3 regions of the Mesorhizobium sp. WSM4821 genome follow, and region 1 is predicted to be linked to each of the others. Evidence: predicted binding sites of a transcription regulator. Region 1 holds the regulator's gene; each other region holds the start of a gene.
What was found. The regulator PhoB, encoded in region 1, activates phosphate uptake and scavenging genes when phosphate is short. The targets are predictions, from matches to a motif close to TGTCATNNANCTGTCAT.
Positions count from the first base shown of each region.

Region 2: a site for PhoB is predicted at 6,902-6,918, ahead of AC0NID_RS28440 (PhnD/SsuA/transferrin family substrate-binding protein). Genes of this name have one in related genera too.
Region 3: a site for PhoB is predicted at 4,626-4,642, ahead of AC0NID_RS05745 (PhoX family protein). Genes of this name have one in related genera too.

Region 1 is NZ_CM148371.1:1,835,835-1,845,778, forward strand. It holds gene AC0NID_RS08800 (PAS domain-containing protein) at 1-622, shown strand, start outside; gene AC0NID_RS08805 (PstS family phosphate ABC transporter substrate-binding protein) at 1,127-2,131, shown strand; gene pstC (phosphate ABC transporter permease subunit PstC) at 2,252-3,640, shown strand; gene pstA (phosphate ABC transporter permease PstA) at 3,633-5,246, shown strand; gene pstB (phosphate ABC transporter ATP-binding protein PstB) at 5,259-6,074, shown strand; gene phoU (phosphate signaling complex protein PhoU) at 6,108-6,815, shown strand; gene phoB (phosphate regulon transcriptional regulator PhoB) at 6,832-7,521, shown strand; gene AC0NID_RS08835 (ROK family protein) at 7,653-8,900, opposite strand; gene xylF (D-xylose ABC transporter substrate-binding protein) at 9,173-9,944, shown strand, end outside.
Region 2 is NZ_CM148371.1:5,799,327-5,809,270, forward strand. It holds partial or broken gene AC0NID_RS28400 (ABC transporter ATP-binding protein/permease) at 1-1,188, opposite strand, end outside; partial or broken gene AC0NID_RS28405 (peroxidase-related enzyme) at 1,473-1,867, opposite strand; gene AC0NID_RS28410 (RES family NAD+ phosphorylase) at 2,044-2,535, opposite strand; gene AC0NID_RS28415 (XRE family transcriptional regulator) at 2,649-3,332, opposite strand; gene AC0NID_RS28420 (hypothetical protein) at 3,466-3,681, shown strand; gene AC0NID_RS28425 (phasin family protein) at 3,842-4,216, opposite strand; gene phnE (phosphonate ABC transporter, permease protein PhnE) at 4,358-5,152, opposite strand; gene AC0NID_RS28435 (phosphonate ABC transporter ATP-binding protein) at 5,145-5,894, opposite strand; gene AC0NID_RS28440 (PhnD/SsuA/transferrin family substrate-binding protein) at 5,985-6,842, opposite strand; gene AC0NID_RS28445 (alpha-D-ribose 1-methylphosphonate 5-triphosphate diphosphatase) at 6,963-8,147, shown strand; gene phnF (phosphonate metabolism transcriptional regulator PhnF) at 8,144-8,926, shown strand; gene AC0NID_RS28455 (hypothetical protein) at 9,364-9,873, opposite strand; gene AC0NID_RS28460 (TspO/MBR family protein) at 9,870-9,944, opposite strand, start outside.
Region 3 is NZ_CM148371.1:1,240,624-1,250,567, forward strand. It holds gene AC0NID_RS05725 (ABC transporter ATP-binding protein) at 1-277, shown strand, start outside; gene AC0NID_RS05730 (ABC transporter permease) at 274-1,035, shown strand; gene AC0NID_RS05735 (MarR family winged helix-turn-helix transcriptional regulator) at 1,282-1,773, shown strand; gene AC0NID_RS05740 (GNAT family N-acetyltransferase) at 1,770-2,450, shown strand; gene AC0NID_RS05745 (PhoX family protein) at 2,553-4,559, opposite strand; gene AC0NID_RS05750 (hypothetical protein) at 4,763-5,101, shown strand; gene AC0NID_RS05755 (phosphatase PAP2 family protein) at 5,215-5,907, shown strand; gene AC0NID_RS05760 (C40 family peptidase) at 6,028-6,834, opposite strand; gene AC0NID_RS05765 (hypothetical protein) at 6,957-7,475, opposite strand; gene AC0NID_RS05770 (CHAD domain-containing protein) at 7,813-8,760, opposite strand; gene AC0NID_RS05775 (CYTH domain-containing protein) at 8,757-9,230, opposite strand; gene AC0NID_RS05780 (CerR family C-terminal domain-containing protein) at 9,319-9,944, shown strand, end outside.

The DNA.
Region 1 (9,944 bases):
CAAGCCAGCGCGCTCTTCGGTGCTGCTGGAAACACTGGTCGCCACCATCCAGCGGCACCGTCACAGCACGATGGGCACCGGCGCGCAGCCGGCGGCGGACGGCTCCAAGAGGGACATGTCGCGTTCCTCGCCGTTGCCGACATATGGAGCCGCATCCGGACGGACGCTGCTGCAGCCGCCACCGGTTCGTCCCCGCACCGGCGCGTTGGCCGGCGCCGGGTATCGGCTGGACGTCCTCGTGGCCGAGGACAACGAGGTGAACCAGATGGTTTTCACCCAGATTCTCGGCGAAACCAGCTACGGCTTCGAGATCGTCGGCAATGGCCGCAAGGCGCTTGATGCCTTCGGCAGGCTCAATCCGCGCATGATCCTGATGGATGTTTCGATGCCTGAGATGAACGGCCACGAAGCGACCGCCGCAATTCGCCGGCTGGAAGAGGAGACCGGCACGCATGTCCCGATCGTGGGCGTCACCGCGCACGCGCTGAAGGGCGATCGCGAACGGTGCCTGGAGGCGGGCATGGACGATTACCTGTCGAAGCCCATCAGCCCCAGGGCGTTGCTGGAAAAGGTCGAGCGCTGGCTCGGCGCCGACGGCGAAAACCAGCGTAACGCGGGATAGGGTTTCTCATCGGGCTGTGGCGTTCAGCCGAGATTCGGCAATGCGCTGCGGACAAGACTATGGCGCGATCGCACCATACCAAAGCGTGCGCCCGGTTGGGACAATAAGCGCATTCGAGTTCCGCTCTCCAGTTACGGGCGGGAGCAGCGACCGCCGGCAAGAAACAGGGTCAGATCTACCCCAACGGACCTGTTTCGGGCGATGGCGCGGCCTTGATATAGTCTGGCCGCATGCAACGCGCTCCCGCCCGGATTTTCTTTTCGACGCCAATTGCTCCGACTGTCGAGGGGAAATGCCGGCCGGAAATCGCGCAAGCTGCTGATTCCAGCGGCAAACCACGGCTCTGCCGACAGGGCCAGCGGTCATCCCTCTTCGCCTTGGCTGTGCGGCGTTACCGGGGTGACATGAAACTGTCATGTGACTGTAATAATCGGGGGCTATGGCCTCACCGGGCGCCAACAGACAATGGCGCCGAGAGACCATCTTCCGAACAGGAGCAGGCACATGAACAAATTCATCCTTACGGCGTCGGCCGCGGCGCTCGCGCTCGCCGCGTCGGCTGGTTACGCCGCCGCGCGCGACCAGATTCAAATCGTCGGTTCGTCCACAGTGTTCCCCTTCACGACGGCTGTCGCTGAGAAGCTCGGCCAGAGCGGAAAGATCAAGACCCCGGTCGTCGAATCGACCGGGACCGGTGGCGGCATGAAGCTGTTTTGCCAGGGCGTCGGCGAAAATACCGCTGACTTCACCAATGCCTCGCGCGCCATCAAGGACAGCGAACTTGAAACCTGCAAGGCAAATGGCGTGACGCCGGTCGAGATCAAGGTCGGCTTCGACGGGATCGTGCTCGCCAACTCGAAGGCAGGGGCTGTAGTCGATCTGACCAAGGACCAGGTTTTCAAGGCGCTCGCCAAGAACGTCGCCATCGACGGAAAGGTCGTCCCCAATCCCTACAAGAACTGGTCGGATGTCGATGCGTCGCTTCCCGCGACAAAGATCGAGGTGCTTGGCCCGCCGCCCACGTCCGGCACGCGCGACGCGTTCGTTGAGCTCGTCATGGACGCGGCCTGCCAGGAAGAAGTGAAGGCGGCAAATGAAAAGGGCTGCGGCGAAATCCGCGAAGACGGCGCTTTTGTCGAGGCCGGCGAAAACGACAATCTGATCGTCCAGAAGCTGGGAGCCAACCCCAATGCCTTCGGTGTCTTTGGCTTTTCGTTCCTTGACCAGAACGCCGACAAGCTGCAGGGCCACAAGGTCGATGGCGTCGAGCCGACCTTCGAGAACATCGCATCGGGCGACTATGGCGTTTCCCGCTCGCTCTTTATCTATGCCAAGAAAGAGCATGTCGGCGTCATTCCCGGCATGCAAGAGTTCATCGCCGAGTACACCTCGGAGGGCGCATGGGGTCCTGAGGGTTATCTGGCCGACAAGGGCCTGATACCGCTGCCGGATGCCGAGCGCGCTACGTGGGCCGAAAACGCCAAGGCCTTGAAGGGCATGGGCTCCTGATGTTTCGGGGTCCGGGCAAATATCCGCTCTGACCCTCATGCTCTAATGCCCAAAGCGCGGGACCAATGTCCCGTGCTTTGAGCCGGTGAATGACCGGCGGTCGAGGGGACGTCCTGAATCATGGTCGGTTATCTCGTTGTTCTGCTCTTGGTTTTGGCCGCCGCGGCCTATTGGATAGGCCGGACACGTGCTGTTGCCAGTGTCAATGGCGACGTCGCGCGGCTGCATTCGCTGCCTGGCCAGCATGGCATGTTTCTGGCGCTTTTTGCCGCCGGTCCCGCGCTGCTTGCAATCGTTTTGTGGTCGATGGTGACGCCGGGAATTGAATCGTCAATCATTGCCGACCGCTTCTCCGCCGAGTTGTCGGGAATGGGCATTCCGCAAGTCGAAGCTTTCATCCGCGACGCTCGCGCCATGGCCTTTGGCGGGCTTGTCGGCTTCGCCGATCCCACGAAAGAGGCGGCCGCTGCCGTCTACAAATCAATCCACGCGACCAGCACCTGGATCATCTGGGCCGTCGCGCTGATGCTTTCCGCGTCCGGATTTTACTGGGCCTATTCGCGTATCGCGCAGGCCTACCGGGCGCGCCATGTGGTCGAGCGCGTTCTTCGCGCATTCTTGATCGCCTGCTCGGTGGTCGCGATCCTGACGACGATCGGCATCGTCCTGTCGCTGATCTTTGAATCGCTGCGGTTCTTCCAACAGGTGCCGTTCTACAAGTTCCTGTTCGGTACGCACTGGTCGCCGCAGAGCGCCTTTACCGGCGCGGGAACGGAAGCCGGCGACGTCAACCAGGACATTTTTGGCGCGGTGCCGCTCTTTGCAGGCACGTTGCTCATCACCTTCATCGCCATGCTGGTGGCCGCGCCTATCGGGCTGATGGCTGCGATCTATCTTTCGGATTACGCTTCCAAAAGCGTCCGCGCGGTCGCAAAGCCGGTGCTGGAAATCCTCGCCGGCATTCCGACAGTCGTCTATGGCTTCTTCGCCGCACTGACGGTTGCACCCTACTTTCGCGGTATCGGCGAAAGTCTGGGTCTAAGCGTTGCGTCCGAATCCGCGCTCGCCGCAGGCGTGGTCATGGGCATCATGATCATTCCCTTCGTTTCCTCGCTTTCCGATGACGTGATCAACGCCGTTCCGCAATCCCTCAGAGACGGTTCCGCCGGCCTCGGCGCGACCAAGTCGGAAACCATCCGCAAGGTGATCCTTCCCGCCGCCCTTCCGGGCATCGTTTCGGCGATGCTGCTCGCCGTCAGCCGCGCCATCGGCGAAACAATGATCGTGGTCATGGCGGCGGGGCTGGCGGCAAACCTCACGGCCAACCCGCTCGAAGCGGTCACCACCGTGACGGTTCAGATCGTGACGCTGCTTGTGGGCGATCAGGAATTCGACAGCGCCAAGACGCTTGCAGCCTTCGCACTTGGCCTGGTGCTGTTCTGCATCACGCTCACCCTCAACATCGTCGCTTTGCGCGTCGTCCAGAAATACCGAGAGCAATATGACTGATGCGATCGCGTCATTTGGCGCCGGCGGACGGCCGGTCAGCATTCATACCGACGATGCCGCCAAGGCGCGGCTGAAGGGCCGTTACCGTGCGGAAGCGTGGTTCAAGTGGCTCGGCGCCGGAGCCGTCGCGTTGGCTGGGTTGTTCCTCGTGTTGCTCCTGTCGACCGTCGTCACGCAGGCGATTCCGGCGCTGCGGCTGAACTATCTGACGCTGCCGATCGATCTTTCGTCGGCTAAGGTCGACCCAGCGAAACTCGGTGACGTAAACTATGATTCCATCGCCCAGGAAGCGCTTGCGGCAAAATTTCCGGATGTGAAGAGCCGTCAGGACAAGCGCCTGTTGCGCGGGCTGATTTCCAGCGGCACGGGCGTCTTCCTGCGCAAGGATATTGCGGCTGATGCGGGGATGCTCGGAAGAACGGTGGACTATGCGGTTCCACTGGACGATTTTGCCGACCTCTATCTCAAGGGTTTGCTTGCTGACGTCGGTTCGGACGAACCCATTTCAACGAGCGTCACGCCTTCGGGAACCAGCGGCGACATCGACCTGACCTTCGGCGACGATGGCTTGCTGGCGCTGGCGCGCGGCCATGGTGCGACCGAGGGCGAAAACGGCATGCTGACGCTGACGAGCGGCGCATCGTCGCTGCTGGTCGTGTTCAACGGCGGTACGGTCAAGCTGACCGCGCTGTCGCCGGGGGGCAACGGGACGGCGATCGCAAAGGGCACGGTGATCGAGGCGCTGGACAGCACGGCGCCCGCCGCGAGCGGTCAGGCATCCCTGCGCGTCATCGATACGCCGGAAGCATCGCGAAAGATTTCGGACAAGGAAATCGTGTGGCTCGACACGTTGAAGAGCGACGGCTTGATCGAAAGCCGGTTCAACTCGATCTTCTTCTTCACCGGCGCCAGCCGCGAGCCGGAACTGGCCGGCGTCTGGGGCGCGGTCGTCGGATCGTTCCTGACCATGATCGTAACGCTCGCCATCGCCTTCCCGATCGGCGTTTCGGCGGCGATCTATCTTGAGGAATTTGCGCCCAAGAACCGGCTGACGACGATCATCGAAGTGAATATCAACAATCTGGCGGCGGTGCCTTCGATCGTCTTCGGCCTGCTTGGACTTGCCGTATTCCTGAATTTCTTCGGCCTGCCGCGCTCGGCCCCGGTGGTCGGCGGCATGGTGCTGGCGCTGATGACGCTGCCGATCATCATTATCGCCTCACGCGCTTCGCTACGCGCCGTGCCACCATCCATCCGCGAGGCGGCGCTTGGCATCGGAGCGTCCAAGGTCCAAACCGTATTCCATCACGTCCTGCCGCTGGCGATGCCGGGTATCATGACCGGCACCATCCTCGGAATGGCGCATGCGCTGGGCGAGACCGCGCCGTTGCTGATGATCGGCATGGTCGCCTTCATCGTCGACATCCCCGGCGGCTTCACCGATCCCGCGACGATCCTTCCCGTGCAGATATTCATGTGGGCCGATTTCCCGGAAGCCGGGTTCCAGCAGAAGACTTCGGCGGCGATTTTGATCTTGCTGCTGTTTTTGGTCATCATGAATGCCATTGCGGTGATACTGCGCAGGCGCTTCGAGCGGCGCTGGTAAGGAGTAGAGGATATGAACATCATGACGGAAGCCAGCGTCGAACAGAAACTGGGTAGCGGGACCAACGAACCTTCGATCAAGATGAAGGGCGCAAAGGTCTCCGTTCATTACGGCGAGAAGCGAGCCCTGTTCGACGTGGATCTCGATGTCCGTGAAAACCAGGTGACGGCGTTGATCGGCCCATCGGGCTGCGGCAAGTCGACCTTTCTGCGCTGCCTGAACCGGATGAACGACACGATCCCGATCGCCCGGGTCACCGGCAAGATCACGCTCGACAGCGAGGATATCTACGACCCGAAAATCGACGTCGTCGAACTCAGGGCTCGCGTCGGCATGGTGTTCCAGAAGCCGAACCCGTTTCCGAAGTCGATCTACGAAAACGTCGCCTACGGTCCACGCATTCACGGCCTGGCTAGGAGTAAGGCGGAGTTGGACGGCATCGTCGAATCGAGCCTGAAGAAGGCCGGCCTGTTCAACGAGGTCAAGGATCGCCTGCTCGAGTCGGGCACTGGTCTCTCCGGCGGACAGCAGCAGCGCCTGTGCATCGCGCGCGCCATCGCGGTGTCGCCGGAGGTGATCCTGATGGACGAGCCGTGTTCGGCGCTTGATCCGATCGCCACCGCCCGCGTCGAGGAACTGATCGACGAACTGCGCCAGAACTACACGATCGTCATCGTCACTCATTCGATGCAGCAGGCAGCGCGCGTGTCGCAGCGCACGGCCATGTTCCACCTCGGCTATCTGGTCGAGGAGGGCGCGACCGACAAGATGTTCACCAATCCCGACGACAAACGCACCCAGGACTACATCACCGGCCGGTTCGGTTGAGCGGCGGCGAATTTCGAACACGAGGACAGTATCATGGGTGAACACACCGTCGCATCTTTCGACGAGGAATTGGAGCACATCGACCGGCTGCTCCGCGACATGGACGAGCTAGCCGCCGCGATGGTCGCGGCGTCAATCCGCGCGTTGCTAGCTTCGGACAATGCGATGGCGCAGCGCGTCGTCTCGGACGACACGATCATGGATGCGCGGCAGCGCGAACTCGACGATAGCGCGATCACGCTGATCGCCAAGCGGCAGCCGATGGCGCAGGATCTGCGTGCCGTGGTCGGCGCAATCCGCATGGCGGGCGATCTCGAGCGGATCGGCGACCTGGCCAAGAACATAGCCAAGCGGGTCAGCGCCGTCGGACAGAGCGCCACGCCACGCAATCTCTCGCACGGTATCGACGCCATGGCGGATCTCGTTCTCGAGCAGCTCCGCGGCGTGGTCGAGCACTATGTCTCGCGCAACGCCGACGCGTTGAAGGAACTGCGCGCCGCCGACGAGAGGATCGACGTGAAATACACGGCGGTGTTTCGCGAGCTCCTGACCTACATGATGGAGGATCCGCGTAACATAACCGCCTGCACGCACCTTCTATTCTGCGCCAAGAATCTCGAGCGTATCGGTGATCATGTCACCAACGTTGCCGAAAACGCCTACTATGTCGTGACCGGGAATCAATTGCCGGCGGACCGCCCGAAGCTCGACGAGACGACAATGTCGGCGCCGGCGACATGACAGGGGTAACCGGCCGATGATCGCGCCGCGCATCATGGTGGTGGAGGATGAAGAGCCTCTAGGCGTCCTCCTCCGCTACAATCTCGAATCCGAAGGCTATCAAGTCGAGGTGGTGACACGCGGCGACGAGGCCGAGATCCGGCTGCAGGAGAACGTGCCCGATCTTCTGGTGCTGGACTGGATGGTGCCGGCGATTTCCGGCATCGAGCTTTGCCGGCGTCTTCGGGTGCGTCCCGAAACCGAGCGGCTGCCGATCATCATGCTGACCGCCCGCGGGGAGGAGAGCGACCGGGTGCGCGGCCTTTCCACCGGAGCGGACGACTATCTGGTCAAGCCCTTCTCGACACCGGAATTCATGGCCAGGGTCAAGGCGCTGCTGCGTCGCGCCAAGCCGGAAGTGCTGTCCAGCGTTCTCAAGGTCGGCGACATCGTGCTCGATCGCGAATCGCACCGGGTCTATCGCAAGAAGAGTGAGATCCGGCTCGGACCGACCGAGTTCCGGCTGCTCGAATTCATGATGCGGCATCCCGGCCGCGTGTTCTCGCGCAGCCAGCTGCTCGACAATGTCTGGGGCGAGACGATCTACATCGACGAACGCACGGTGGACGTCCATGTCGGCCGGCTGCGCAAGGCGGTCAACAATGGTCGCATGCCTGATGTCATCCGCACCATCCGCGGTGCCGGCTACGCGATCAGGGAAGACTAGCTCCACGGCGCGAAGGTTCTGACAGTCGGATGTGCTGCGTTGGCGGATCGCATGTCTTGGCGGCTATCGAAAACGCCCATTGCTTCGCCCAGGGATGACGAAGTTGGGCCTCCCGCGCTCTTCGGTCAAACTCAAGCCACGTTCTTCCCCGCTGAGCCTCCTCTCGCCTGCACGCCCGGCGCGAAAATCTCCTGGTCGACGAAGCTTAGCGCCCGCATGGCGCAGCCTTCGCGGATCAGCGGCAGCTCGTTCGGCTCGGTGTCGAAGGAAATCGAACCCGAATGCTGGCCGCCGGCGGTCTGGGCGATGGCTTCGCGCAGGGCCGGCTCGATCAGGTCGAAAGCGGCGGCACTGGCGCCGACCATGGCGACCGGCGCCGGATCGATCAGTGCGAACAGGCTGCCGAGCCCAAAGCCGAGCGCTTCGCCGGCCTTGCGGTAGGCTTCGCGCTCCGGTCCGTCCGTCTCGCGCGCCCGGGCGGCGAGCGCCCGCATGTCGGCATCGCTGACATCGGCGACCGGCTCGGTGTTTTCGCTCAACTGCCTAGCGTTGCGCCAGATGGCGTAGTTGCCGGCATAGGCCTCGACGCAGCCGCGCCGCCCGCAGCGGCAGAGCGCGCCGCCCGGGCGATGGATCATGTGGCCGAATTCGCCGCCCGAGGAATGAGTGCCGGTGAACAGTTCGCCTTTCAGCACCAGCCCCATACCGATGCCGTGCGAGAGCAGGATGGCGATAAAATCGTCGCGGTAACGATCCGGGTCGCGCCAGCGCAGCGCCACGGCCATCATGTTGCAGTCGTTCTCCATGGTGGCCGGGATGCCGAACTGGTCTTCCAGAATGTCGGCGAAAGCGATGTTCGTCTGCGGCGTGATCGGCGACCACAGCATGGCTCGCGCATGGGAATCGGTGATGCCCTGGATCGCCAGCGCGATGCGCGCGACGCTTTGGACATCGAGGTCGGGATCCTTGAGCCGGCGCCGGACGATGGCGACGCATTCGCCGATCAGTGCGTCGCGCGACATGGTCAGCGTGTCCAGCCGGCGCTGTTCCTCGGCGACCACTTGCCCGGCATAATCGATGACGGCGACCGAAAGGAAATTCAACGACAACACGACGGCCAATACCTTAGCCGCTTCCGGATTGAGGCTGAGGCCGACCTGCGGCCGGCCGCGTTTCAGCGAAACGGTCTCGCTTGCCCTGCTCTCGGCAAGGATGCCCTCGTGGATAAGGTCGGAAGAGATCGCCGATATCGTCGAATGGCTGAGGCCGGTAGTCGCCGCGATCTCAGTTCGCGACGGATGGCCGGCCCGGCGCACGGCCGAAATCACCATCCCCCGGTTGCGCCGGCGCAAATCGTCGTGGCGGATTCCGACCGACATGTCTTGCGTTCCTCCCGGTCGTCCTCGCGGCCTCTCGTGATGCGAAGGCCGTCGGCGACACCAGGCAAATATTGGCAGAAGCCGACAGCCCTGTCATTATTTATTCCGAGACTCGAAAAAACGCCGGGCAGGACATCAAAATCCATCAGAATTGATGTTGACAGCGCTTCGGCGTTCGACCAGTATTTTTTCGAGGCTCGAAAAAATAGAGCCTTTTGTGCCGGCCTTTGGGCCAGTTTGGTCGCGCCGTACGTGGCGCAGGGAGGAATACCATGAAGAGATTCACAGCCGTCATCCTGGCGGGGGTCGCCATGTCGCTGACGCTCGCGTCGGTCGCGCAGGCGAAGGACAAGGTCATTGGCGTTTCGTGGTCCAACTTCCAGGAAGAGCGTTGGAAGACCGACGAGGCCGCCATGAAGGCAGCGATCGAGGCCGCCGGCGACAAGTATATTTCCGCCGATGCGCAATCCAATCCCGGCAAGCAGTTGACCGATGTCGAGAGCCTGATCTCGCAAGGCGCCAACGCGCTGATCATCCTTGCGCAGGATGCCTCGGCCATCGGACCTGCGGTGCAGAAGGCGCTGGACGAAGGCATTCCGGTCGTCGGCTATGACCGGCTGATCGAGAACAAGGACGTCTTCTATCTGACCTTCGACAATCAGGAAGTCGGGCGCATGCAGGCCCGCGAAGTGTTCAAAGTGGCGCCGGAAGGCAATTACGTCTTCATCAAGGGCTCGGGCGCCGACCCGAATGCCGATTTTCTGTTCGCCGGCTCCATGGAAGTGCTCAAGGAGGCCATCGACAGCGGCAAGATCAAGAATGTCGGCGAAGCCTATACGGACGGCTGGCTTCCCGCCAACGCCCAGAAGAACATGGAACAGTTCCTGACCGCCAACGACAATAAGGTCGATGCGGTGGTTGCCGCCAATGACGGCACCGCCGGCGGCGTCGTCGCCGCGCTGACGGCGCAGGGCCTGGCCGGATCCGTCCCGGTGTCGGGCCAGGACGGCGATCACGCGGCGCTGAACCGCATCGCGCTCGGCA
Region 2 (9,944 bases), 3.3 Mb from region 1:
CCGTGCGGAGGCGTTCCAGTCGGCGAGACGGGGGTAGTTGTCGACCAGCCACCCGAACGCGCCCTGCACGATGGCAAAGGCGGAGGCAGCCTGCATGACCTGACCAAGGGTCATGCTTCCTTCGAGAAACTTCGGAGCGCAAAGCAAGATCGGCACGACCGGCGCAAACAGGCTCGACCCCTGCGATACCAGCGCCGTGCGCATGTGCTGGCCTGTGAGCAGCGCCCATTGCCTGAGCACATGGCCGAAATTCTTGTCGATGCCGCTGCGCTCCTCCTCCTCGCCGCCGAGCAATGCGATGCTCTCCCCGTTTTCCCGCACGCGCGTCAGCGTGTAGCGGAATTCGGCTTCCGCCTGATTTTTTTCCTCGGAGAGATGGACGAAATGGCGGCCGATGACCGCCATCGAGGTGGATGTGATCGCGGCATAGATCACCGCCGTGATGACGAGGAAGCCAGGAACAGTGACGCTCGAGCCTGCGATCGTCAGGGTCAGGGCTCCACCAATCGTCCACAGCACGACGATAAAGGTCGAGGCCGACAGAAACGCGTTGAGGACGCCAGCGATGAAGTCGACAGGGGATTCAGTGGCAATTCGCAGATCCTCCGATATGCGGGCTTCGGGATTCTGGTGGTCGCCGCCGACGAGGTTCAACTGATAGTAACGGCCGTTGGCGAGCCAGCGCGCGATTACCGCAGTGGTAAGCCAGGAGCGCCAGCGGCGCTGGATCGTCATGCGAAGGAAGACCTGTGCAACGACAAGGCTTCCGCTTCCAAGCACCAGCGGCACGAAAACGGCGCTCAGAAAATATACGGTGTGGGCATTGCGCTGCTCAAGCGCGTCGAAAATCGCGCGGTTCCAGACGTTGATCCCATACTGGAAGCCGACATTGACGCATATCAGGATCAACAGCCCGATCGTGAACGGCCAGGCGAGCCGGTCGCTGCCGCGCCCCCAATAACCGCGAGCACTGATCCAGAAGCGTTTCAGCAAATATTTCTTGCGCGCCTGCTCGGCCTGCTCGGGCGTCAGTTGAGGATCGGGTTCGATGAAATCCGGCGGCGGCGTCGCCTCGCCGCTGATCTCGGATGCGACTTCGACGGTTGATGCCTGCTCCTGGCGTGACTTTTCGGTATGGCGCGATTTGGGGCCGTCGGCCGATTTCAGCTTGAGTTTAGCCTCGGACATAACGGCGATAACGGCCTAAAAATCAGAAGGTTTCATTATGTCCACTCGAGATGCCGCTGCCAACAGCGTCAGGGCCGTCTGTGGCAGTTCCGGTTTGCTTGCAACAGCCTATGGGTCGTGCTCGAATGACAGCCGTTGACCTGTGGCGGGCAGTTAGCCTCTGAGTGTCGGCTACCGGGTCGCGGCCCGCCGTTAGGCGGCTGCTGCAGCGTACTCAATGACTGCTTTGAGGCAATCGAGGCAGCTGATCGATTGCACGCCTTCAGCCTGGGCCGTCTGTAGTATCAATCCCTCATCGGCTCGCCGAGCGTATCCATCAAGCGGTTCGCCCAGCCGAAGATAGCAGCGGACAGGACCAGGTCGAGACACTCCAGCTCGCCCCGACGTCGACCAGCGCCTGAGCGTCGGCCGCGGTTGCCTCGGGTGGCGTGGTCGACAGGCGTGCCTGGAAGCCGAATATTGTTTGGAGGTGCTCGTCGAGCGTTGCCTCAAGACCATCGGCGAAGACAGCTTCGATGACGTTCGTCCGTTTCGTCAGGTTGTTGAAGCGCGAGCCGCGCACCGCGGCGCAGTATACGCAGCGGTTGACGACGGAAGCAGCGACCATGCCCAGCTCGCGCTCGCTGCCGGCCAGCCCGTCGCGCCCGTACATGATTAGTTTAAACAGGGGTGAGCGGACCGGGTAGCTCGACAGCGCGATCGAAACGTGGGGGCGCCTCCGCTTGCCCAATGATCAGCTTTGAAGCTGATCGTCCGCTTGCGACGGCCTATTTGTAGTCGGTTGAACACATGTCGGACTGGCCCGCTCCCGGCGCCCAGCGACCCTCACCAACGAGGCGCGTGCGAACTGCTCCCTTACGCCAAGCCGACCCTGAAATCATCGAGAACCTGAGCCAACCCTGGCGCGCCTAGAAGCGTCACAACGCGCTTCGGCTGAAGCTTTGCAATCGAACGATCGTAGACAGCGAGATTGGTCGCCCCGTTGAGGCGCGATGGATAAATGATCCCGTCAGGCTGGGCTGGGTGCTCGTGAAACGCCACCGACCATCGGCGAGCCAAGTTCTGGCGCTGCGCCCGAACGACATCCGTCGGCACGCCCATTCGGACGGCATTGTCATCCCTGAGGTCGACAAGGCGAAGGTCCGCGGTGGTCGCGATCTCCGCATAACGGCGTTGGGTCAGCTCCGCCTCATCGATCGGAAGATCGCCGACCAGTCCTTCGCGGCGGTCGCGGAGAACAACTTCGAGAAAGCATACTTTCAGGGAGTCGCGAGATAGAGAACGCCGAAGCGGTTGGCAGCAACGCGGCGCCGCGGATCGCTGAACCGGCTCGGCGATTTTCCGCACCCCAGCGGATCAGGATAGGCGCCAGTAGATCCGACCGAACGTCCGACCCCGCGGTATGGTCTCTATTTCGAGCTTGCGCGCGCGAAATCGGGTGGAGGTGGAACGCCAGGCATTCAGTCGAAATCGCCCCTGGCCATACCTTCAGCCGCAGCCAACACCGAAGCGTCATCGCCTTGCTGAAGGGCACGAAGACCCGTCCGCCCATCGAGCGCGCCATGAGGTGACACCAAAAACCGGTAGACAGCCCAGGCATTATTGCCCAACGTCGCGTGGAGCGTTGGCAACTCACCGAACGGCCGGCCATCCTTGTCGAGCTGCCAAACGGGAAAGCGGAAGCCGCGCTTGGCACCATCGATCCCGAGTACCTGCCCGCTCTGCCGCTTGGCATTGACCGTCACCCGGGATGTGCCGATCAGCTTGGAAAAGGCATCCGCGCTCAGCATGTCATCGCCGGCAACAATTTCGGCGACACGCTTGCGGCCGCGCCCACGCGCTTCGGCGAGCGCCGCTTTAAGTTCAGCATCGGGCTTGCCCGTTTTCTCGACGGGAAACGCTTCATCCGAAGCAACAGTCTGTTCCTCGACCGGGGTGATTGTCTGGGCGCCGGCCGCGAGGTCGACTTCCACCCGGAACCAGACTCGATGACCGATCTTGCGGCTGCGTGCGATTGCTTCCTGATAGCGTTCGAGCAGCACCTTCTTGAAGTCCGACTGCGAAGGCTTCGTGGTGAACGCCATTGTCGTGACTCCCGCACGGGACGGATTCACGTTGTGATTGCTGCGCTTTGGAACGGCCATGACGGCAACCTCCTGTTTCCCACCGATGTGGAGACAAAAAGCAAGTTCGTCAAGTTCGATAATTTAGTAAAGAGTTTAGGCGGCGTTTCTGGCCGTCGTAGAAAAAGGCAGCCAGGCGGCCGCCTCACGCCACCTGCGCCGGTCGCTGCAGTCCGTGAACAGGTCGCTTCTGGCGCTCGAGAGCGCCGTTGGCGTCGAACTGATCAAGCGGTCGACGCGAAAAAACGGAGCCGACCGCGGCTGGCCGAGCGTCTTACGAGCGCATCCAGCCGGCGTTGGCAGAGATCCTGCAGGCGCGAAGCGAGGCCGATCTCGTCGAACGGAAAGCGGTGGAGATCGTCCTTGCTGAATTCGAGGCCGAAAGAATGCCTATCCAACTGCTTTGGCAACCTACGCGGGTGCCTCTGCAACGACCCCGGAGGTGCGCGGATCTGCTCGCCGCCCGACTGAAGGCGGGTTTGTTTTGATAGTGGCGGCCCGGCACATGCGGCGGGCACGTTCAGCCGATCCTATGCGATCGTTTTTGCCGCCATATCCTCGATCGTGTCTTCGGCCTGTTTGCGGGCGCGGTTCGCTGCTTCCGTAGCGAGCCTTGAACCGATCGAAGCGACCTTGCCGGCTTCCCTGGCATATTCCGACGTCGCGTTCTGCACGAAGCTGCTGAACACGTCGAAGACATCGCTGAACTCGTCGCTGGCGACGAGATCGTCGACCAGTTTCACGTCCTGCTCGTAGCGGTGCTTCAGGAAGGAAAGCGTTTCGATCTGGTAGCGCATGATCGCCTTGAACGCTTGCGCCTGGAGGCGGGAGGCGGCGAGAAAGGCCTTTTGGCTGTTGGCCATGCCTGGCGAGAAGAAATCGGGCTGATATGCTGCGGGTTGCATGTTCGCACTCCTGTTGAGAGGTAAGGCCGATAGATGGATCGGCCCGATATGCACGAGCCGCGATGGCCAAACTAAAAGCGGTACCGTGCGCCTTCATTGATCAGGATCAACGTGCCCCGCGCCTCGCGGCTGGCCTTGCGACTACTGGACCTTTGCGCGCAAGCGATCCGTCACGAACTCCATCAAAACAACGATGACGAAGATCACGAGAATAATGGTCGAGGCATTCTTGTATTGGAAAAGATCGAACGCGACCTTCAGTTCCTGGCCGATGCCACCTGCTCCGACAAGGCCGAGAACCACGGACGAACGCACTGCCTTTTCAAGCGCAAAAAGCGTGGTGTTTATCAAGGACGGCATGGCGTCAGGCAGGACTGCCCCGCAGAGGACCGAGAACCGCCCGGCGCCGATAGCAAACAGCGCTTCCTGAGGTCTCTTGTCGGCATCCTCCATCGCCTCGGCGAAAAACCGCCCGCAAAAACCGATCGTATCGACGATGATGGTCATGGTCCCGGCAACCGCCCCGAGACCAACGGCGGACACGAAAAGAAGCGCCCAGACCAGATCTGGAACGGTCCTGAACAACGAAACCAGCATCCTGGAGACATGCCGGAACGGGCCGAGCGGGGTTATGTCCTTGGCCGAGAGCCAGGCAAATGGCAGGCTCAGGACGACGCCGATTGCTGTTCCCACGAGCGCTATCTGAAAGGTTTCGATCATGCGCCAGAAAACCCGCAGGAGGAAACCCGGCTCGATATTTGGGGGTATCATGCGGCCGACGAGATTGGCCATGCGGGGTGCTCCGCCTGCCAATTGTTCCGGCGAAGGTGCAACCTGCCCGGCGGAAACGATCACGAGAGCGACCAAAGCGACGGCAAAGCTGAAAGTGAGGGGCGAGATCGATGGAACCCGGCTCGGCGAAAGGCGGTCATGCATCGAAGACGTCTTTCAGATCAGCATGGGCCACCTGCGCTGTTGGCCGGTCGAAGAAGATCCTGCCCGCCTTGAGCGCGATCATGCGATCGGAATAGTCGAGCGCATGTTCCATATCGTGTGTGGTGTAGACCAAGGTAATTCCGTGTTCCTGGGTGAGCTCGGAAAAAACGCGCATCACATCGCGTCCAGCCGCCGGATCGAGACTTGCCGCCGGCTCGTCTGCCAACAAGAGCTTCGGACGCCGGATCAGCGCCCGAGCGATCGCCACCCGCTGCGCCTGCCCTCCAGAAAGCGCGTCGGCGCGGGCGCCTGCCTTGCCGAGAAGCCGCACGTCGGCGAGCGCCTGCATTGCCTCCTCGCGCCAGTGTTGCCTTGCGATGGAATGGTGCCAGCCGCGCCAGGCGCCGGGCAGTCCGAGCTTCCCCTGCAAAACGTTTGTTAGAACGGATTGGCGGCTAACCAGTCCGTGGTGCTGGAAGACAAATCCGATCTGCCGGCGTATGCGCCGCAGCTGGGCGGCGGATGGCGCCGAACGGAAACTTTCGCCCAGGGTGACGACCTCACCACCGCTCGACGGCAAAAGGCCGATCAGGCATTTGAGCAGCGTGGATTTTCCAGCGCCGTTCGAGCCAATCAAGGCAACCCGTTCGCGCGATGCTATGTCGAGGCCGATATTGGAGAAAATGGCCTTTCCATTCGGATAGCTCTTCGCAAGGTCGTGCGCGCGAATGATTGCTGTCATGGTGACCCCTCTTGGCCCTGACCGGACCGGGATTGGAAGCAAGCCGGCGGTTAGCCGCCGGCTTTTGCGACGAAGCAAACGGCGCAGGCCTCAGTTCACGAAGTCGGTGAGGGTCTCGATCCCGATCGTGCGATACATCGAGCGGACATAATCATAGTCCGAATCCTTGATGTCAGTGAGGAAGAAACCGCCCTTGAATTTCTGGTTGTCTTCGCCTGTCAGGATCGCCTTCATCAGTTCGTTGCCGTTTTTCGCAAAGGCATCGCGGACCTTGACGAAGACGTCGTCTGAAATGTCCTTGCGAGCGACAAGGATGTCGTTCGGCAGATCACGGCCTCGTGCGATTACCGAGAAGGCGACGTTAGGGAACGCTTCACGGACCGAGTTCAGATAGCCGAAATTCAAGCCTATAGCGGCGATGTCGCCGCGGATGAGAGCCTCGGCCGCGATGTTGCGCGATATGATCACCGGTTCGTAATCGGTGGCATATTTCAGGTTGAAATCGGCCAGCGCCTGGGCGGGGCCGAGGTGCTGGGAGGTGGAGCCGATCGAGCCGAATGCGACCTTCTTGCCCTTCAAGTCCTCAATCGAGCGGATCGGCCCATTTGCCAGTACGGCGATCTGAGCGAAGTAATCGGGGCGCTGCCAGGCAACAACAATCTTCGGCTCGTCCAATTCCTTCATGATGACGTATTCAGCAGGACCGGTCAGGACAAGATCGACCTGCCCGGATTTCATGGCCTCGACGGCAGTGGTGCGCGAACTGACCGGAAACAGTTCGATGTCCAGGCCGGTCGCCTCTTCAAGAGCGGTCTGGAAGGCGCCGAATTCCTGCTGAAGGGCCTCCAGTCCCTCCATGTCGGTTACCGCGAATTTCACCGGTTCCGCAAAAGCTGGGAGGGCGGAGGCAAACGTTAGGGCGAGCGCGGCTGCGATGGTGCGGATCATCATTTTTCCTTTGCTGTATAGACAGGAAACTGTTACCCGCCTACCCCTATACGCAGCAGATGACGTGCTCGTGACATTTCACCGATGCCGCCGGCAGGCTTTTCTTTTCGAGGGAATACAGTGAACTGGCATATTCAGAGCGGTCGCATCCTTACCGACCGAGGGCTTGCAACGGCAGACCTGAATGTTACCGGCGGGATCCTGTCAAAGGTGCAAGCGGCCCATGCGTCCATAATCGATGCCGACGGTCTGCTGGTGCTGCCGGGAATCGTCGATATCCACGGCGACGGCTTCGAGCGGCAAATCATGCCGCGGCCGGGCGTCCGCTTCGACACCGCTCTGGCGCTCAAAGACACCGACCGCCAGCTTGTCGCCAATGGCGTAACCACGGCCTTTCACGGCGTCACGGTGTCGTGGGAGCCTGGACTTCGCTCGCTCGAAGCTGCCGAACACCTGATCGGCGTGCTGTGCGATCTCCGCGACACTCTTGGCTGCGATACGCGTCTGCATCTGCGCTGGGAGACCTTCGCGCTTGATCAGATGGCGCAGGTCACACAATGGCTCTCTCTTTCGCCGCGACCGATCATCGCCTTCAACGATCATACGACAGGCTCGGTGTTGAACGGCGCGATCGCCCGCAAGATCGGCCAGATGGCGGAACGATCCGGCTTGAGCCGGGAGGAATATATGACGTTGCTCGACCAGATCTGGTCGCGGCGTGCCGAGGTGGCGATCGCGATGGAGAAGCTGGCGGCGACCGCACGGGCCAATGGCAATGTGCTTCTTGCCCATGACGAAGCGTCTCCCGAGGAACGTGCGTATTTCCGCGATCTCGGCGCAAAGGCCTCGGAATTTCCGCTGACGCTCGAGACGGCGAGGGCCGCGCGGCAAATGGGTGAGGATGTGATCCTCGGCGCGCCCAATGTCGTGCGCGGCGGCAGTCACAATGGTGCGCTGAATGCCACAGAGGCCGTCAGAGCCGGGCTCTGCACGGTGCTGACCAGCGACTACCACTATCCGTCACCCCTGCATGCTGCCTTCAGGCTGTCTTCGCCAGGCGCCAGCGACTTCCCCTCGATCTGGAATCTGGTCTCGGCAAACCCGGCCCGGGTAGCCGGCCTCGACGACCGCGGAATGCTTGTTGCCGGCCGCCGGGCGGATCTGATCCTCGTCGATGCCGGCGATCCGGCGCATCCGCGTGTGGTGGCCACCATGGTTCATGGACAAATCGTCTATTCCTCTGGACTCGCCCGCGCAGACCGACGGTCGGCACAACGGTCGTCGCCGGTGAGCAAGGCCTCATGAACCAGGATACGAAAATTCCAACACACGAGCGCAGCGGCAATCGCTTGCTGGCCTTTGACGGCCTGGTCTTCCGGCCGCGTAGCGATACGCCAATCTGGCAGCAGATCTACGATCACATCCTCAATCTGATCGAGAGCGGCTGTCTTGCGCCAGGCAGCCAACTGCCGGGAGAAACTCATCTGGCGGAGAAACTCGCGGTCACCCGCATCACACTTCGCCGGGCGCTGCAGCAGTTACAGCACGAGGGTCACCTTACCGCACGCAAGGGCGTCGGCATCTTCGTGCGGAACCTGCCCTCGACGTTCACCGTTCGTGACGGACAGCGCTTTCTCGATAATTTCGCAGCCCACGGCCAGGAAATCGGCACCCAGACGCTGCTGATTGTTCGGGAGCCGGCCGAACCGGTCGTGGCGGAGCGGTTGCGTCTCGCACCTGATACCACCATTATCCGGCTGTGCCGGATCAGAACGTCCGATAGGCAGCCGGTTTACGTCAACACCAAGGTCTTTCCAGCCCATCTGTTTCCTGATTTCGAACAGAGTTACGGCGCGTGTCAGTCGGTGACCGACGTTTTCCGAGCGCATGGTATCGAGAACTACCGGCGGGCGGAAACGCGCATCAGCGGCGGCTTTGCCTCCCCCGATGAAGCGGAAATCCTGCGATTGACGCCCGGAACGCCCGTATTCCGCATCAATGCTGTCAACGAAGACCGCAACGGCGTACCGATCGAATGGACCCGCGGCTCCTGGCCGCTGACGTCCGTCGAATTCGTGTTCTGATCTTTCTGGTCGGCACCTGGTCCGACAAAAACCGACCGGTCCGGGACACAAGTATCGACATTGCAGACGGTCAGACGCCGTACCGAAAGCTCTCGCCTGGTCCGGTAAAGGCGGGCGCAGCGTGCGCTGCTCGGGTTTTTTGGGCTGCGTCTCCGCGCCGCACCTGGAAGGCTGCCGTTGGTCTGACGGCCGCTCTTTTGACATTGATGGGCCGGGCATCTCTTTCGGATCCCCCGACACGGGATCAGTTCCTAGTGCCGACACGAACATTGGAGAGGACTGTAATCTTGCCGCGGCCCTATCGCTTCCCGCGGCAACTAAGGAACAGGGTTTGGCTGTGTACACACCGAGCAATAGCGAGCCATTTGCGGTGTTATGTCCTAAGAGCCAAGGACTCGCGTTGACTGTATAGGCCTCATACTTGCCGAGACTCCCTTTCAAAGCGCTCGACTGTCATACGCCCAGTGCAACAAGGCTTGACGCTGGCGCGGGCGGCACCGTCCATCACCAGGCTTGCAGGCGCGGCGAAGCTGGCCGACATGGCGGCGTATTGCCTTCCAGCGGCCGATCTGTCGCTCGTCCTCGCCGAGCACGCGACGGCCTTGGTAGTAGCGACAGTACCATTGGAACCAGCCGCGCGGATCGTCGGGATGTATCCAACCCTTGGCCCTCCAGAAGCTGAGCGGCTGGCTGGCATCCACACCGAACCAGTTGAGCGATGGATCTTTGCGCCGCGGCGACAGGCGCGCTTTGGCGAACCAGGTTTGGGGGAATTCATCACGGCAATCGGTCATGTACTTACCGCCGAAAACCCCGAGTGCCAGCATCTGCGCCGGCGTCAGGTCTGGCCGGAAATCGGGATGGAAGTCACCCCCGGCGGGCGCGACCAGCGCATACCGGTAGCCCTGCTGGATCCGGTCCTTCACATCGACCCACCGCGGCTTCATCGAGCGCCCTTCGCGGCGGTATTCGCGCGTATGCGTCGCCAGATGGAGAAGTTGAGAGCTGACGCGAAGCT
Region 3 (9,944 bases), 600 kb from region 1:
CAAGGCCGAATTGATGCGCACGCTAGGCCGCAAACGGCTGTTGCTGGAACTGCGCAGCCCGCTCGCTACCATACCCGAGACGTTTTCGCGCTATGCGCTCGAGCTTTCGCCGGACGGTGACCAACTGACGTACACCTATGACAACCAGAGCGAACGGCCGGGCGTCGCCTCGCTGCTCCGCGACCTCGAAGTGGCCGGCATCCAGTTCCGCGATATCGACACGCAAAACAGCTCGCTCGAGGAGATCTTCGTCAACCTGGTGAGGAAGGACGCATGAACCTGCGAGCAGTCTGGGCGATCTACAAGATGGAGATGGCGCGCGCCTTTCGGACCGTGCTGCAGAGCATCGTCTCGCCGGTGATCTCGACATCCCTTTATTTCGTCGTCTTCGGCTCGGCCATCGGCTCGCGTATCACCGAGATCGACGGCGTCAGCTACGGCGCCTTCATCGTGCCGGGGCTGATCATGCTGTCGCTGCTGACGCAGTCGATCTCCAACGCGTCCTTCGCCATATATTTCCCAAAATTCGTCGGCTCGATCTACGAATTGCTGTCGGCGCCGGTGTCCTATCTGGAGATCATCATTGCCTATGTCGGTGGTGCGGCGACCAAGTCGATCATACTCGGCCTAATCATCCTGGCGACCGCAGGGTTGTTCGTGCCGCTGACCATCGAGCATCCGGTCTGGATGCTTGCCTTCCTGGTGCTGACGGCGGTGACCTTCAGCCTGTTCGGTTTCATCATCGGCATCTGGGCGAAGAGCTTCGAACAATTGCAGCTGGTGCCGCTGCTGATCATCACGCCGCTTACCTTCCTTGGCGGCAGCTTCTATTCGATCGACATGCTGCCTGGCGTCTGGCGCACGGTGACGCTGTTCAACCCCGTCCTCTATCTGGTCAGCGGCTTTCGCTGGAGTTTCTACGGCAAGTCCGACGTCTCGATCGGCATCAGCCTCGGCATGACCGTCGTTTTCCTGCTTGTCTGCATAGCGATCGTCGCGTGGATCTTCAGGACCGGCTACCGGCTGCGGAACTGACGAATCCAACTTCGCCATGGAGGCCAGCCCACGGCCTCGAATCCGTCGCCTTGGCGCGATTGACTACCGATCATATCGCGCAAGCGCCATATAGGATGCAATCAGCGCCGACTAAAGGGAAATCTCCAAATGGCGGCGGCTCCATCCTGGAGTCATCAGCGGATCGGATTGCATTACGACCACGTCCTTTGACTTTCTATGCATTGTTATATATCATGTTATTGATCAGCATAGGACGCGTTGATTATGGAAGATGTCATACGGTCTCTTGGCTTCCTGTGCCTGGGCAGCAGGCTGAAGCGTATAGGCGAGCAATTGCAGTCGGATACGCAGCGAGTGCTCGATCGCCTGGATGTCCCGGTTCAGTCGAGCCAGTATCCGCTCCTAGCCGCTCTCGACAGGCTGGGGGCCCTGCCAGTTGGTGAACTGGCACAGGCTCTTGGGATTGCGCAGCCGGGCGTCACACGAAGCGTGGCGCTTCTGGCCGAACTGGGATTGGTCGAAGTCAGCCAGTCGAACAATGACCAGCGGCGCAGGATTGTCTCGCTCACTCGGAACGGTCGACGGCTTGTCGATGCCGCGAAGCGCGACGTCTGGCCACGCATCGAGAAAGCCGTCGCGGATTTATGCGCAGGCCTTTCGGGGCCGCTCCTCGATCAACTGGCCGCAATCGAGGACGGCATCGCTGCGGCTCCCATCGACCGTCGTGTGGGAAAGGCCGTGGGTGCCGTGCAATGAAACATGTCCTCGACCGTCCTGTCTGGAGCGCGCTCGGGACACGACACAAGGCCTTCGCGCAAGGTGACAACCTCGCCAGGCGATATCCGTCGTCGATCGTTCCGTTCGCTGCCACCGCCGCGAACGACACCGAAAGCCTCCGGGCGTTCGATAGGCTTGTTCCAGCAAACGATAGCGTGATCATGCTGCAGGCGGATCCCATTGCCCTGCCTGATGGGCTATCCGCGATCTCGGCGGCCTCCGGCGTCCAGATAGTTGCCGAACGGTCATTGCAGATCGTGTCCGACGAGCGTGTGCAGCGTCTGACGCAGGACGATGCAGCCGAGATGCTCGCCTTGGCGTCTCTCACCAAGCCTGGCCCATTCACGCTCGGGGCTTTGAGCCTGGGCGACTTCTGGGGTGTAAAAATCGAAGGCAGACTTGTGGCGATGGCCGGCAAGCGCATGAAGCAACCTGGCTATACCGAACTCAGCGGGGTGTGCTCACATCCGGACTTTCGCGGCGGCGGCTTGGGCAGGTTGCTGTCCCTGTTCGTGGCAAATCAGATCATGGCGCGCGGCGAAGCTCCCTATCTGCACGCCTACGCCACAAACACAGCGGCTATAAGATTGTACGAGTCCATTGGCTTCAGGTTGAGAAGCAGCATGAATGTGGCCGTGGTTCAGCGCACCAACTAACGATCAGGCGCATTAAGGTGGATGCGTCCGCGCAAGGGGAAAGGAAGGATTTCGTATTGCCGAAATCCTTCCTTGCGGTGCAAGCAAAAGCCGCGCCGCGCGTCAGACCGCGATCTTGCCACCGCCCTGTTTGGTGATTGCGACGACCGATGGCCGCACCGGCATGTCGGGCTTGAAGTCGGGCCAGCGGGTCGACAGGTCCTCATAGTAAGAGGGTCGGCCGAATGGCTCCCAGTCTTCGCCGCCATCGGCCGGATGCTGGACCGCGACGAAAGCGGTCTGGTCGTCCGGCGTGAATATCGGGCCACACAGTTCAGCACCGATCGGCACGCGGAAGAACAGCTTTGATGTCGCCCGCGCCTCGCCCTCGGTGTCGACCGCCCACAGGCCGTCGGTGCGGCCGGTCGCCTTCGGACCCTGGCCGTCGGTCGAGACCCAGAGCCGGCCTGCCGTATCGACGGCGCAATTGTCCGGCATGCCGAACCAGCCATTGGCGGTGGTCGCGGTCGAGAAGGAGGCGCCGACTTCGGCCACCGAGGGATCGCCGCATTTCAACAGGATTTCCCACTTGCCCTTCGTAGCAGTGAAATCGCCACCGTCCTCGGCGATCTCGATGATGTGGCCGAAGGCGTTTTCGGCGCGCGGGTTGGCGGCGTCGATCTGGTCCGCCTTGCGCTTGGTATTATTAGTCAGCATGACATAGACCTTGCCGGTCGTCGGGTTGGGCTGGATGTCCTCGGGGCGGTCCATCTTGGTGGCACCGAGACGGTCGGCGGCAAGCCTTGTCCCGATCAGCACGTCGGCCTGGCTGGCAAAGCCGTTTTCAGCGATCAACGGACCCTGACCGTAAACCAATGGCAGCCATTCAAGAGTACCGTCCTCGGCGAATTTGGCGACGTAGAGCGTGCCGTCGTCGAGAAGATCCATGTTGGCGGCGCGGTCCTCGGCGTTGAACTTGCCGGCCGTGACGAATTTGTAGACATAGTCGAAACGCTCGTCGTCACCTTGGTAGAGCACCACACGGCCATCCTTGGCGACGGCCGACTCGGCGCCTTCATGCTTGAGGCGGCCAAGCGCGGTGCGCTTTTTCGGGACGGAGTTGGGGTCGGTCGGATCAATCTCGACCATCCAGCCGAAACGGTTCGGCTCGTTCGGCTCCTTGGAGACGTCAAAGCGCTCGTAGAAATTCGCCCATTCATAGGCGCCGTCAGGAATGCCGTATCGCTTGTAACTTGCCGCTTCCGGATGATCGGCTGGAAGCTCACCAGCGAAATAGCCGTGGAAGTTTTCCTCGCCCGACATGACCGTCCCCCAAGGCGTCATTCCACCAGCACAGTTGTTGACGGTACCCAGCACCTTCGTGCCGGACGGATCGGCATTGGTCTTGAGCCGATTGTGCCCGGCAGCCGGGCCGGTCAAAACCATCTCCGTCGCAGCGGTGATCCGGCGATTCTGCTTGCCGTCGCGCACGACCTGCCATTTGCCGTCAACCTTGCGGATTTCGACAACGGTCATGCCATGCGCGGCCATCTCGACATCGACCTGTTCCTTACTCAGCGGCGCCTGCTTTGCCTCGCCATCGACGATGGTGACGATGCCCGGGAACATCAGATGCGGGTTGGTGTATTCGTGGTTGACCACCAGCAGGCCATGCTCGGCCGAGCCGTCGAGCGGGATGTAGCCGACATAGTCGTTGTTATAGCCGAATTGTCTGGCCTGGGCCTGCGCCGACTGTTTTGTCGGATCGAATTCCGGCGAATCGGCAAACAGCGGATCGCCCCAGCGCAACAGCACGTCGGCGTCGTAACCGGCGGCGACATGGTGCTTGTCATCGACGCCAGCCTCGACCTCGTCGAAAGTAAAAGCCGAGCCGCCGCCCGCGCGGGCTTCGTCGGCGAGTATCAGCGCAAGCGGGCTGACGGTGACGGCGATGGCGGTCGCCGCGAGTGATCCCTGCAGAAAACCACGGCGCGAGAAACGCGCGGCGATGATCTCGCCCATCGTCCGGTTGTCGGTGGGATTTGTTCCTGGCCCATCGTTTTCCTCGAGCAGGCTAGTGCGGAAATGGGCCTCTGGGGAGCGATGTTCGGTCGAGCGATGTACGGTCATGGGCTTGCCTCTGGCTTCTTTGGGATGGCTGGAGCGTGCTGCTTGACTGACCGCTATCGCCAGCAGATCACAGTTTGATGACGTTGCCGACCAATTTCCACCCCACGGTTTCGTGTCCTTGATCAGCCCGCTTGACCGCGACCCGAGCTTCGGAAACAAGATCTGCAGCAGGCGCGGCAAAGGCCGCAGCAGGAGGGGTGAAAGTGAGTTTCTGGGGACTGGTACAGCTTGTCGTTTCGACTGTTATCTTCCTGCTCGCGGCGATGGCGGCGAAGCAATGGGGGCTGGCGCCCAGCCTCGGCAAGATCGTGCTGACACTCGCGCTCTATTCGCTAGGCAATCTGGTCATGCTGAGATTGATCCGCGAATTCGGCATGTCGGTGTCGTTCAGCCTGTCGGCGGTGATCCAGCTGGTGTCGGTGAACGTGGTGGCACTGGCTTTCTTCGGCGAGCGCGTCAATGCCTTGCAGACGACCGGCATCGTGCTCGCCGTTGCCGCAGTGGCGCTGATCACGCTCGGTCCCTATCTGCAAAGACTGTAGTTGCGCATGATCCCAAGATCGAAATCGATTTTCTTGGGGTCATGGCACAGGAATCAAAGTGCTACAGCGTGCACGTCCAAAAGGACGCGCGGCGCTAGGGGACGACCGGCTCGATGAAGAACCCGCTGCTCAACTGGATCGAATTCCCGATGCTGCTGGCCGGGCTGGTCATTGCCGGCGGGCTGTGGGGATTCGAGGAGCTGATGGAGGCCGCGCTAGCCACCACGCCGCACGCCTTCGATACCGAAATCCTGCTCGCTTTCCGCGAAGCCGGCCAGCCCGACAATCCGGTCGGCCCGGCGTGGCTGGAAGGGGCAATGCGCGACATCACCAGTCTCGGCAGCGTCAGCGTGCTCGGGCTGATCACAGTGGCAGTGACCGTCTATCTGCTTCTGATCCGCAGGCCGGGAACAGCGCTTCTCGTCTTCGTGGCGGTGGCGGGTGGTCAGGCTCTGTCAAGCCTGCTGAAAGCCGGTATCGACCGGCCGCGCCCGGAGCTCGTCTCACATCTCGCCGACGTGGCGTCGCTCTCCTTCCCGAGCGGCCATGCCATGCTGTCGGCGGTGACCTATCTCACGCTGGGCAGCATGGCGGCGCGCTTCCTGCCTGGGCGGACGACGAAGATCTATGTGCTGGCACTCGCCGTGCTGACGACAGTGCTGGTCGGCATCAGCCGCATCTATCTCGGCGTTCATTGGCCGTCCGACGTGCTGGCCGGGTGGTGCGCCGGCTTCGCCTGGGCAATGCTGTGCTGGCTCGCCGCACGGACGCTACAGCGACGGGGCGGGCAGGGCGACGACGCCTGAACCGGCCTGTCGGAACAGCACACTGGCGTGGCAACTCGCGATTAGATCGGCGTGTGGACCGCCCCTATGCCCAAGGTGAATTTTGGGGAAATCCGACGCTCGACCAAAAGGATCGAGCTGCTATTTGGTGACCTTGGTCTCCGCACCGGCAGCCTTGTCGCCCCAAATCATCTGCCGGTAGTCGAACCCGTATTCCAGTGTCGGCTTGACGATGCGGAAGTAGGGCGACAGGTCGAAATCGCGCGGCGTGTAGAGCGAGTGGTGGCGGATGTGCAGGATTTCCTTTCGCGAATAGTTTGACTGCGCCGAGGCGCGGCCGGGCGCATGGGTGATCTCAGGCAGGATAGGATAGCGGATCTGGCCATAGGCCTCGGCAATCAGTGACGAGCAGATGGCCCGTGTCGGATCGCCGGAGCCGAAAGCCAGCATGCGGCGGCGCCAGCGCACCGGGACCGGCGGCGTCGGTAAGAAATAACGCAGCATGTCGAAGATGTTCTTGAGGTCGTATCTGAGACCAAGCTTGCCGATCATGAAGGCAACGACCTTGTTGCGATCTTCCGGCGCCAGCCCGCTCGCCCGGCAGATGCGCGTATTGTAGGTGCGGTAGCGCGATAGCGGCACGGCGATGCAGCCCTCGCCAAGCGTGACCTCGATCAGGCGCCGTCGTTCCGATCCGTCCGACGGTTCGGGTAAGGCATCGCCGACATAGAAGGCCGCATGCGACCAGGTCGACTGGGTCAGATATTTGATCGCCGCCGAGATCTTCTGGTTGCCCTCGATGAGCAGGATGTCGCCGGGCTCGAGCGTTCGGCGCAGCGTTTCGGCATCGGACGGCGTGTAAGGCTCGTAGCCGGACGATTCCTCCTGCAGCCGGCCGGCAAGCCAGCGGCCAATTCGGTCCAGAAGTGTGTCGCCCGTCTCGATCATGCCAGACGGCGATTACCACAGGCCGGCGGCCTAGTGGTACCCACCTGACATATGAATCCGGCTCGGAATTCGCCTCGGCTGCAAGCGAAGGAGCGGCATTTTGTTTGGGCCAACTCAGTCAATCACCGTCGTGAAAAGTTCGAGTACCAATTCCATTCCCACGTTCTGCCTGCATCAGCACAGAACGCACGGCTGTAAATCGGAGTTTTCGGGTTGCGCTTATCCCAGTGGAATTTCACGATAACGTCCTTGCCGGCCACAACCTCACTGCCGAAGAATTCGCCTTCGTCGCCATTGAACGAGCCCACCTTTCCGTCGTCGAGTTTGCCCGCGTTGCTGTCGGCCCAGTAGATCGTCCAGAGACGCGTCTTTGGATCGAACAATCGCACGGTGAGGCCCTCGAACGGCTTTCCTCCCAACTCCGTATGAAAAATGTCGAAGTTGCCCAAACCCACCAGGATTTGGCGGAACTCCTGGGTCGCGCCGAATTCCTCCCACTCGTCGCTTCCGGCCAGCGGTTCCTTCAACGTACGATTCCTGATGTTCCAGTTGCCCACCAAATAGTCGAAATCATTTTTGGACGACGTCTCGCTCGCCGTTATCGCAAGTTTCCCGTCCGATGAAAGAGAGAACGTACTCATCTACTTTCCTTTGGATCGACGTCGAATGTATGGGCGTTTCTTTCGATGCCTGCGGCGCGCTTCGCATGTCCGATCGCGGCAACAATTGGTTGAGACCCAACTGCGCGTCGTGATGCGCACTCGCCGTCACATCCATGTTGCAACGCGTAAGCCGAAGACCCATTCCCGGCACGATCCGCTTCGGTTAGCTTCGCCACTCCGTCGCGAAGTCGCGTTGCCCCGCGCCCCACTCAGGATTCGCTAATCGCCCGGACCCCCTGAACCGATCTCCCAACCGGGTACCAAGTGTCATCAGAATCTGACCACTGGACCATGATTCCGAACCGAGGGAACCGCGTCAGCCAGCGGCGCCGGAGGCGCCAGCGTCTTGGCGCGGCGCGGCGGCCAGATCGTCGCGCACCTTGCGCGCAAGTTTCCTTGTCGAGCGTCTGGGGCCGTCGCCGAACAGATCGGCCGCGGCGGCGAGACAGGTCTTTTTCAGGCATTTCTCCGAACGCTTCAAAAGCTTGCCCAGGAGCCGCGTTTCTTGAGGAAAGCCGAGCGGCCGGTCGTCGGCATCGAGAAGTGCACGCATGACGAACACATCATGCAGTTCGCCCAGCCTTTCGCCCAGTTCGTCGACCGCCTTGCGCCGAACCTTGATCGGCGTAGGCCATAGCCTTCCGAGCAGCGACAGGTGCATCCCGTGGGTCTTTGCCGCCTTGCGCAGATCGTGAAAATCGTCGGCCTCGCCGCGAGAGCCCGCCTTGTCCAGCGCCTTTCTGGCGCGACGCAGAGTGATGCGGGCGCCTTCGGCAAGCACATCGGCGGCCTGTTCGGGCTGGTCGGGCAAGGTCAGTCTATCTGTCCGGCCGATGCCCTCCTTGCAGGCCGCAATCGCGGCGTTTATCGCAGCTTCGAGGCCAACACCGCCATGCAATTCGTGCTGGCGCGCCACAAGCGTCTCGCGAACAGCATCGAGACCACCTGCGGCGCTTTGTTCGGGAAAGCCTGCCGCCAGCCGGTCGATTGTTTCAACCAGCGCGGTCGCCTCGCGCGGACCGGCAAGCAGAGCCGCCACCTGTCGGTAGCACTGGTTTTCGGTCTGGCAGAATGTTTCGTCTCCGGAACGGACCAGGCGCAACAAGGCACGCACGTTCTTCAGCCGCTTGCGGCATTTGTGCAGTCCCTGTTCCGGCCTGTAGCGTGCCGCGTCCAGATGGACGAGCGCCTTGCCGATCTCCTCGGCGAGGATGCGCCTGACCTCGCCGGTCAACGGCAGGCGCGGATCGATGCGATAGCTCATGCGGCGATCTCCGGAATCTCCCCAAGGGCGAGCGACGCGTTATAGAATCTCTGCTCGCCGGTGACTTCGCGGCTGAGCCAATCTGGCAGCATTCCGTCCGGCACGTCCTCGGGCGTCTCGAGCTCCGCGACCACCAGCCCCGAAAGCATCCCGCCGAAGACATCGACTTCATAGAGATAGCCGCGATGCCTAACATGGTGGCGTGTCTTCTCGATGACATGTCCGATCGCGAATGCCAGCATCTCTTCCGCCTCCGCCAAGGGGATCGGATATTCGAATTCGTCACGTTCGCGGGCCTTGCTGCCGAATTTAAGCGTCAGCTTTGCGGAGCCGCCGTCGCTGATGCGCACGCGCACCGAGCGGCCGGGCGCGGCTGCGAGATAGAACTGGCGAATGCGGATGTCCGCCTCGACCAAATCCCGCCACTCATTGCCGGAGACCAGGAACTTGCGCTCGATTTCCTTGACCATGTTTCGCACTAAAGCGTGTGCGGCTGGAGATGGCAAGTTGGAGGCGGTGCGGGTTGACTTTAATCATTCGATTGATTAATTTCTTACCATGAGTAAGTCGACGAACGCCAAGATTCCGCGTCGCGAGGCATCTCCCGCCGACATGACGCGCGCGGCACTTGTCCGCGCGGCGCTGAAACTGTTCGGACGGCAAGGCTTCGACGGCACCTCGACGCGCGAGATCGCGGCTGAGGCCAAGGCCAATATCGGCTCGATCGCCTATCACTTCGGCGGCAAGGAAGGACTTCGCGCGGCAGCGGCCGATTATATCGTCGACACCATCCAGACCATTGCCGGTCAGGCGATCGGCAATCTGCGGGCGCCAAGCGATTCAGAAGCGGGCGACCCCGAAGCGGCGCGGGCACAACTCTTCACCGCGCTGGAGCGGATGGTGATGTTTGTCGTGGCAAGGCCGGAGGCCGGCGAGATCGTACAATTCGTCCTGCGCGAGCTTTCGCATCCGACGGCGGCACTCGATCGCATCTATGACGGCGTGTTCGAGCCGACGCATCGCCGGCTCTGTCTGGTCTGGGAACAGGCGACGGGCGAGGCCGCCGAAAGCGAGGCTACCCGGCTCACCGTGTTCACGCTGATCGGTCAGGTCATCTATTTCCGCATCGGCCGCGAGGCGGTGATGCGCCGCATGGGCTGGGACGGGATCGGCGACGCCGAGGC